DNA from 2 places in the Streptomyces sp. SCA2-17 genome. Region 1 is predicted to be linked to the other one. Evidence: riboswitches for the same ligand, from Rfam matches in the RefSeq annotation. Region 1 holds a riboswitch; the other holds the start of a gene.
The links. A riboswitch is a leader RNA that binds a small molecule or an ion and turns the genes downstream of it on or off. The one in region 1 is predicted to bind thiamine pyrophosphate.
Positions count from the first base shown of each region.

Region 2: another riboswitch for thiamine pyrophosphate. It lies ahead of PS271_RS21680 (thiamine ABC transporter substrate-binding protein); the one in region 1 lies ahead of thiO (glycine oxidase ThiO).

Region 1 is NZ_CP117521.1:1,411,681-1,415,031, reverse strand. It holds gene PS271_RS06295 (thiazole synthase) at 1-406, opposite strand, end outside; gene thiS (sulfur carrier protein ThiS) at 415-615, opposite strand; gene thiO (glycine oxidase ThiO) at 651-1,874, opposite strand; TPP riboswitch at 1,873-1,984, opposite strand; gene PS271_RS06280 (NAD(P)/FAD-dependent oxidoreductase) at 2,160-3,329, shown strand.
Region 2 is NZ_CP117521.1:4,755,915-4,759,265, forward strand. It holds gene PS271_RS21670 (phosphatidate cytidylyltransferase) at 1-786, shown strand, start outside; gene rlmN (dual-specificity RNA methyltransferase RlmN) at 954-2,063, shown strand; TPP riboswitch at 2,130-2,237, shown strand; gene PS271_RS21680 (thiamine ABC transporter substrate-binding protein) at 2,233-3,333, shown strand; gene PS271_RS21685 (ABC transporter permease) at 3,309-3,351, shown strand, end outside.

The sequences.
Region 1 (3,351 bases):
CGTCGCTGGTGTACGGCAGCACGGTGAAGCCGTCGTCGACGAGGATCTCCGCGGCGTCGAGCAGCTCGACCGGGTCGGGCAGCAGCGTGCGCTCGTCGGCGATCACCTCCAGCTTGACCCAGTCCGTGCCGAGCGCCTCGCGGGCCAGCCGGGCCGTCAGGACGGCCTCGCCGGCCGTGTAGCAGCCGGCCGTGTTCGGCAGCACCCGGATAGAGTGCTTCTCCAGGACGGACAGCACGGAGCCGCGGACGGTCGCGTCGAGGCGGCGCATCGCCACGGTGGTCAGCTCGGTGCCGGAGGCGAGCAGCGCGCGCTCCATGACGTCGAGGCTGGGCGCGCCGCCGGTGCCCATGATCAGCCGGGAGCTGAAGGTGGTACCGGCGATGGTGAGCAGGTCGTCGGCCATCGGGCTGTTCACCCTCCCTGCACTGCGGTGAGGACCTCGACGCGGTCGCCGGCGCCGAGCCGCGTGGCGGGCCACTGGCCGCGCGGCACGACGGCCTCGTTGACGGCGGCGGCCACTCCGCCGGGCGCGGTGGTCATGCTCGTCACCAGGCTGTCGAGGGTGAGGCCGTGGGGCACCTCGCGGTGCTCGCCGTTGACGCTGATGCCCATGTGGGCCGCAGGCGTGTCGGTGGGGTCGGTGGGGTTCATGCGGGCAGCTCCTGGAGCGCGTTCGAGAAGCGTCGGGGGGAGAAGGGGCGGGCCTCCTCGGGGAGGCGCCCCGTGGTCAGCACCTCGGCCATCACGTCGCCGGTCAGCGGGGCGAGCAGGACGCCGTTGCGGTGGTGGCCGGTGGCGGTGTGCAGGCCGGGCAGGGCGGTCGGGCCGAGCAGAGGGGCGTTGTCGGGGGAGCCGGGGCGCAGCCCCGCGGAGGTCTCCACCAGGGGCAGTTCGGTGATGCCGGGCACCAGCTCGTGGGCGTCGCGCAGCAGTTCGTAGACGCCGCCGGCGGTGACCGTGGTGTCCCAGCCGAGCTCCTCGGTGGTCGCGCCCAGGACCAGCTCGCCGTTCTCGCGCGGCACCAGGTACACCGGGCCGCCGCGGACGACCGCCCGCACGGTGCGCGAGAGGAAGGGCCCGTACGCGTCCGGGACGCGCAGCCGCAGCACCTGGCCCTTGACGGGGCGTACGGGCGGCAGGACGTCGCCGGGGACGCCCGCGAGGGTGCCGCTGCGGCTGCCCGCGGCGAGCACCACCTGCCCGGCGGCGACGCGGCGGCCGTCGGCGAGCTCCGCGCCCGCGGCCCGGTCGCCGGCGAGCAGCAGCCGGACGGCCTCGGCGCGGTGGAAGGCGACCCCGGCCCGCTCGCAGGCCGTGAGCAGCGCCCGCGCGAGCCTGCGGGGATCGGTCTGGTGGTCCCCGTCGACCCGCAGCCCCCCGCGTACGCCCGGCGCGAGCATCGGCTCCAGGCGGCGGCACTCGCGGCCCGTGAGCCACTGCGCCTCCAGGCCGCAGCGCTGCTGCAAGGCGTGCAGTTCGCGCAGGTGCTCGCGGTCGTCGGCGTCGAGGGCGACGGCCAGCGTGCCGCACGCGCGGTAGCCGGTGGCGACGCCGCTCGCCTCCTCCAGCTCGGCCGTGAAGCCCGGATAGCGCTGTGCGGAGGCCAGGTTGAGGGCGAGCAGGGCCTCCTCGCCGTAGTGCAGCTCGGTCACCGCGGCCAGCATCCCCGCGGCGACCCGCGCGGCGCCGCCGCCCGGTGCGGGGTCGGCGACCGCGGTGCGCAGCCCGCGCTGTGCGGCGCGCCAGGCGGTGACGAGGCCGATCAGGCCGCCGCCCACGACGAGGACGTCGCAGGCGGGCACGGCCGGGATACGGTCCGGTGCGGTGGCAGATGGTGCAGATGCCGTAGATGTGATCGTAGACGCGTCCATGAGGCGTCCAGCCCCTCCCTTCGCCGGCATGACCCGGATCAGGTTCGTACGGTCGGAGGCCGGTCAGCCTCCCTCTCAGCCCGGTCGTCCGGGCTCCCGCGAGTGCTTGCACCGGCCACCCTAGTACGCGCCCCGAACCCGGGGCGAGGGCCTGCCCCGTGACCCGCCCGGACGGGCCCTGGCCCCGGTCCCCCGCGACCGCCGCCCTACAGTGATCGGGTGAGCGAGCACCGGGAAGAACAACCTGCCGCCAGTGAGCGGAGCGTCGTCATCGTGGGTGCCGGGATGGCCGGCGTGCAGACCGCCATCGCCCTGCGCGAGTACGGCTGGGCCGGCACCGTGACCGTGCTGGGCGCCGAGCCGCACCCGCCGTACGACAGGCCGCCGCTCTCCAAGGCCGTCCTGCTCGGCAAGGCCGAGGGCTCCGCGTTCGAGGTGGACTTCGCCTCGCTCGGGATAGACCTCCGGCTCGGGCGCGAGGCCACCGGCCTCCGCGCCGCCGAGCGCCTGCTGGACACCGCCGCCGGACCCGTCCCGTACGACGTCCTGGTCATCGCCACCGGCGCCGAGCCGGTCCGGCTGCCGGGGGCCGACGGCCTGTCGAACGTCCACCTGCTGCGCACCCTGGACGACGCCGTGCGGCTGCGGCCGGTGCTGGCCGCCCAGCACGACGTCGTCGCGGTCGGCGCGGGCTGGATCGGCGCCGAGGTCGCGACGGCCGCCCGGGAGGCGGGCTGCGAGGTGACCGTGGTCGAGGCCGCGGACCGCGTGCTCGCCGGCGCCATGCCCGCCGAGGTCGCCGAGCGCATGGCCCCCTGGTACGCCGAGAGCGGCGCCCGGCTGATGCTCGGCGCGCGCGTGAGCACTGTGGAGCCCGGCGCGGTCGTGCTCGGCGACGGCACCCGGCTGTCCGCCGGCGCCGTGGTCGTCGGCATCGGCGCGCGCCCCGCGACCCGCTGGCTGGAGGGCTCCGGCATCGAGCTCGGCGAGGACCGCGCCGTGGTCGCCGACGAGCGGCTGCGCGCCTCGCTGCCCGGCGTCTACGCGGTCGGCGACTGCGCGTCGTTCCCGTCCGCGCGCTACGGCGAGCGGCTGCTGGTGCACCACTGGGACAACGCCATGCAGGGGCCGCGGACCGTCGCCGCGAACATCGCGCTCGGCGAGGCCGAGGGGCCGGTCTACGACCCGGTGCCGTACTTCTGGTCCGAGCAGTTCGGGCGATTCGTGCAGTACGCGGGCCACCATGCCGGCGCGGACGAACTGCTGTGGCGCGGCGACCCGTCGAGCGCCGCCTGGAGCGTGTGCTGGCTGCGCGACGGCGTCCTGGTCGCCCTGCTGGCCGTGGGCCGGCCCCGGGACCTGGCGCAGGGCCGCAAGCTCATCGAGAAGGGCGCCGCCCTCGACCGGGCGAAGGCCGCCGACGCGTCCGTACCGCTGAAGTCCGCGGTGCTCTGACGGGTCCGCGAGGGCCCCGCCG
Region 2 (3,351 bases), 3.3 Mb from region 1:
ATAGGGGTCGGCGTCGGCCTCGGTGCGGTCATCCTCGCCTCCCTGTTCATCTACAAGCCCGTCTTCCTCGGCGTGATCGTGATCGCCGTGGTGGTCGGGCTGTGGGAGCTGACGTCCCGCCTCGCGGAGCGCAAGTCGATCCGCGCCCCGCTGGTGCCCCTCGCGGTCGGCGGGGCCGCCATGGTCATCGCCGGTTACGCCAGCGGTGCCGAGGGCGCGTGGGTGGCCGTGGCCTTCACCGCCCTGGCCGTCCTCGTATGGCGCATGACGGAGTCCCCGGACGACTACCTGAAGGACGTCACGGCGGGCATCTTCGCGGCCTTCTACGTGCCGTTCCTGGCCACCTTCGTGGCCCTCATGCTGGCGGCCGGCGATGGCGCGTGGCGGGTGCTCACGTTCCTGATCCTGACCGTGGTCAGCGACACGGGGGCGTACGCGGTGGGCTGGAAGTTCGGCAAGCGCAAGCTGGCCCCGCGCATCAGCCCCGGCAAGACGCGTGAGGGGCTGCTCGGGGCGGTCGCCTTCGCGATGGTCGCCGGCGCGCTGTGCATGCAGTTCCTGATCGACGATGGCGTGTGGTGGCAGGGGCTGCTCCTCGGTCTGGCCGTCGCGGTCAGCGCCACGCTGGGCGACCTCGGCGAATCCATGATCAAGAGGGATCTCGGCATCAAGGACATGGGCGCGCTGCTGCCGGGGCACGGCGGCATCATGGACCGGCTGGACTCGCTCCTGCCGACCGCGCCGGTGGTCTGGCTCCTCCTGGTCGTCTTCGTCGGCTCGGCCTGAGGCGGGCCAGGTACCCTGGAAGGGCTCGTCGCTGTGCGGCGGGCCCTTTTCCGGCCCCGCACCGTGCGGGGGTGCCCCTGGTGAGATCTCCGGGTTCCGGCATCGTCCTGCCGCTGGCTCCGCGATTGCGGAGATCATCCGCCGTCGTCAATGAGGAGTCCTTGCTCATGGCCCCCGCGCCTGGAGAACTGACGTTCGTCGCCCCCCGCGGGGCCAAGCTGCCTCCGCGCCACCTTGCCGACCTCTCGCCCGCCGAGCGCCGTGAGGCCGTCTCCGCGATCGGCGAGAAGCCGTTCCGCGCCAAGCAGCTCTCGCAGCACTACTTCGCCCGGTACGCGCACGACCCCGCGACGTGGACCGACATCCCGGCGGCGGCGCGCGAGAAGCTCGCCACCGAGCTGCTGCCGGAGCTCATGAGCGTCGTGCGCCACATCTCCTGCGACGACGACACCACCCGCAAGACCCTCTGGCGCCTGCACGACGGCAAGCTGGTGGAGTCCGTGCTGATGCGCTACCCCGACCGGGTCACCATGTGCATCAGCTCACAGGCCGGCTGCGGCATGAACTGCCCGTTCTGCGCCACGGGCCAGGCCGGGCTGGACCGGAACCTGTCGACGGCCGAGATCGTCCACCAGATCGTGGACGGCATGAGGGCCCTGCGTGACGGTGAGGTCCCCGGCGGCCCCGCGCGGCTGTCCAACATCGTCTTCATGGGCATGGGCGAGCCGCTGGCCAACTACAAGCGGGTCGTCGGCGCCATCCGCCGCCTCACGGACCCCGAGCCGGACGGCCTGGGGCTCTCCCAGCGCGGCATCACCGTCTCCACCGTCGGCCTGGTCCCCGCGATGCTGCGCTTCGCCGACGAGGGCTTCAAGTGCCGCCTGGCCGTCTCCCTGCACGCGCCGGACGACGAGCTGCGCGACACCCTGGTGCCGGTCAACACCCGCTGGAAGGTCCGCGAGGTCCTCGACGCGGCGTGGGAGTACGCGGAGAAGTCCGGCCGCCGCATCTCCATCGAGTACGCCCTGATCCGCGACATCAACGACCAGGCATGGCGCGGCGACCTCCTCGGGCGGCTCCTCAAGGGCAAGCGCGTACACGTCAACCTCATCCCGCTCAACCCCACCCCGGGGTCGAAGTGGACGGCGTCCCGGCCCGAGGACGAGCGCGCCTTCGTCGCGGCGATCGCCGCGCACGGCGTGCCCGTGACCGTCCGGGACACCCGCGGCCAGGAGATCGACGGCGCCTGCGGACAGCTGGCCGCCACCGAGCGCTGACCGGGCGCCGCAGGTCGGACGCCGATCCGTGGAGAGGGCACTGATACGGTGCCCTCGCACAAATGAACAATCCGACAGGGGAGCGCCCACGGGGCGCTGAGAGTGCGGCACGGCCCGCAGACCCTCGGACCTGATCCGGGTCATACCGGCGTAGGGAGTCAGCTCAATCATGAACACCAACCTGCGGCGTGCCATCGGCACGGTCGCCTTCGCCGCGGTCGCGATCCCGGTCCTGGCCGCGTGCGGCGGCTCGGACGACTCAGGCGGCTCGGGTGCGTCCGACGGCAAGGACAAGACCGTCACCCTGGTCTCGCACGACTCCTTCAACGCCTCCGACGAGGTGCTCAAGCAGTTCACCCGGCAGACCGGCTACAAGGTCAACGTCCTCAAGGGCGGCGACGCCGGCCAGGCCGTGAACCGGGCCATCCTGTCCAAGAGCCACCCGCAGGGCGACGTCCTCTTCGGCGTCGACAACACCCTCCTCTCCCGGGCGCTCGACAACGGCATCTTCGCCCCGTACGAGGCCAAGGGCCTGGAGCGGGTCCCGCGGAAACTCCAGGCGGACGCCGGCGAGCACCGTGTCACTCCCGTCGACACCGGCGACATCTGCGTCAACTACGACCGCGCCTACTTCGCCGACCACAAGCTGGCCCCGCCGGAGACCCTCGACGACCTCGTCAAGCCCGAGTACAAGAACCTCCTCGTCACCGAGAACGCCGCCACGTCGTCCCCCGGTCTCGCCTTCCAGCTCGCCACGGCCGCCAAGTACGGCGACGACGGCTGGCAGGACTACTGGAAGAAGCTCAAGGCCAACGGCGTGGAGGTCGTGGACGGCTGGGAGCAGGCCTACAGCGAGCGCTTCTCCGGCTCCGCGGGCGGGAAGAAGGCCAAGGGCGACAAGCCCCTCGTCGTCTCTTACGCCTCCAGCCCGCCGGCCGAGGTGATGGGCGTGAAGCCGCAGCCCGCCGAGGCGCCGACGGGCGTAGCCACGGGCACCTGCTTCCAGCAGACCGAGTTCGCCGGGCTGCTGAAGGGCGCGAAGAACCCCGAGGGCGGCAAGGCCCTGATCGACTTCCTCCTGAGCCGTACGTTCCAGGAGGACATGCCGCTGCAGATGTTCGTCAAGCCCGCCAACCAGGACGCCAAGCTGCCCGAGCTGTTCACCAAGTACGGCGCGCAGGTGAACGAGCCCGGCACTCTGGCCCCCGAGAAGATCGCCAAGAACCGCGACCGGTGGGTCAAGGCATGGTCCTCGCTCGTCCTGAAGTAGAGCCCGGGACCGCGGCAC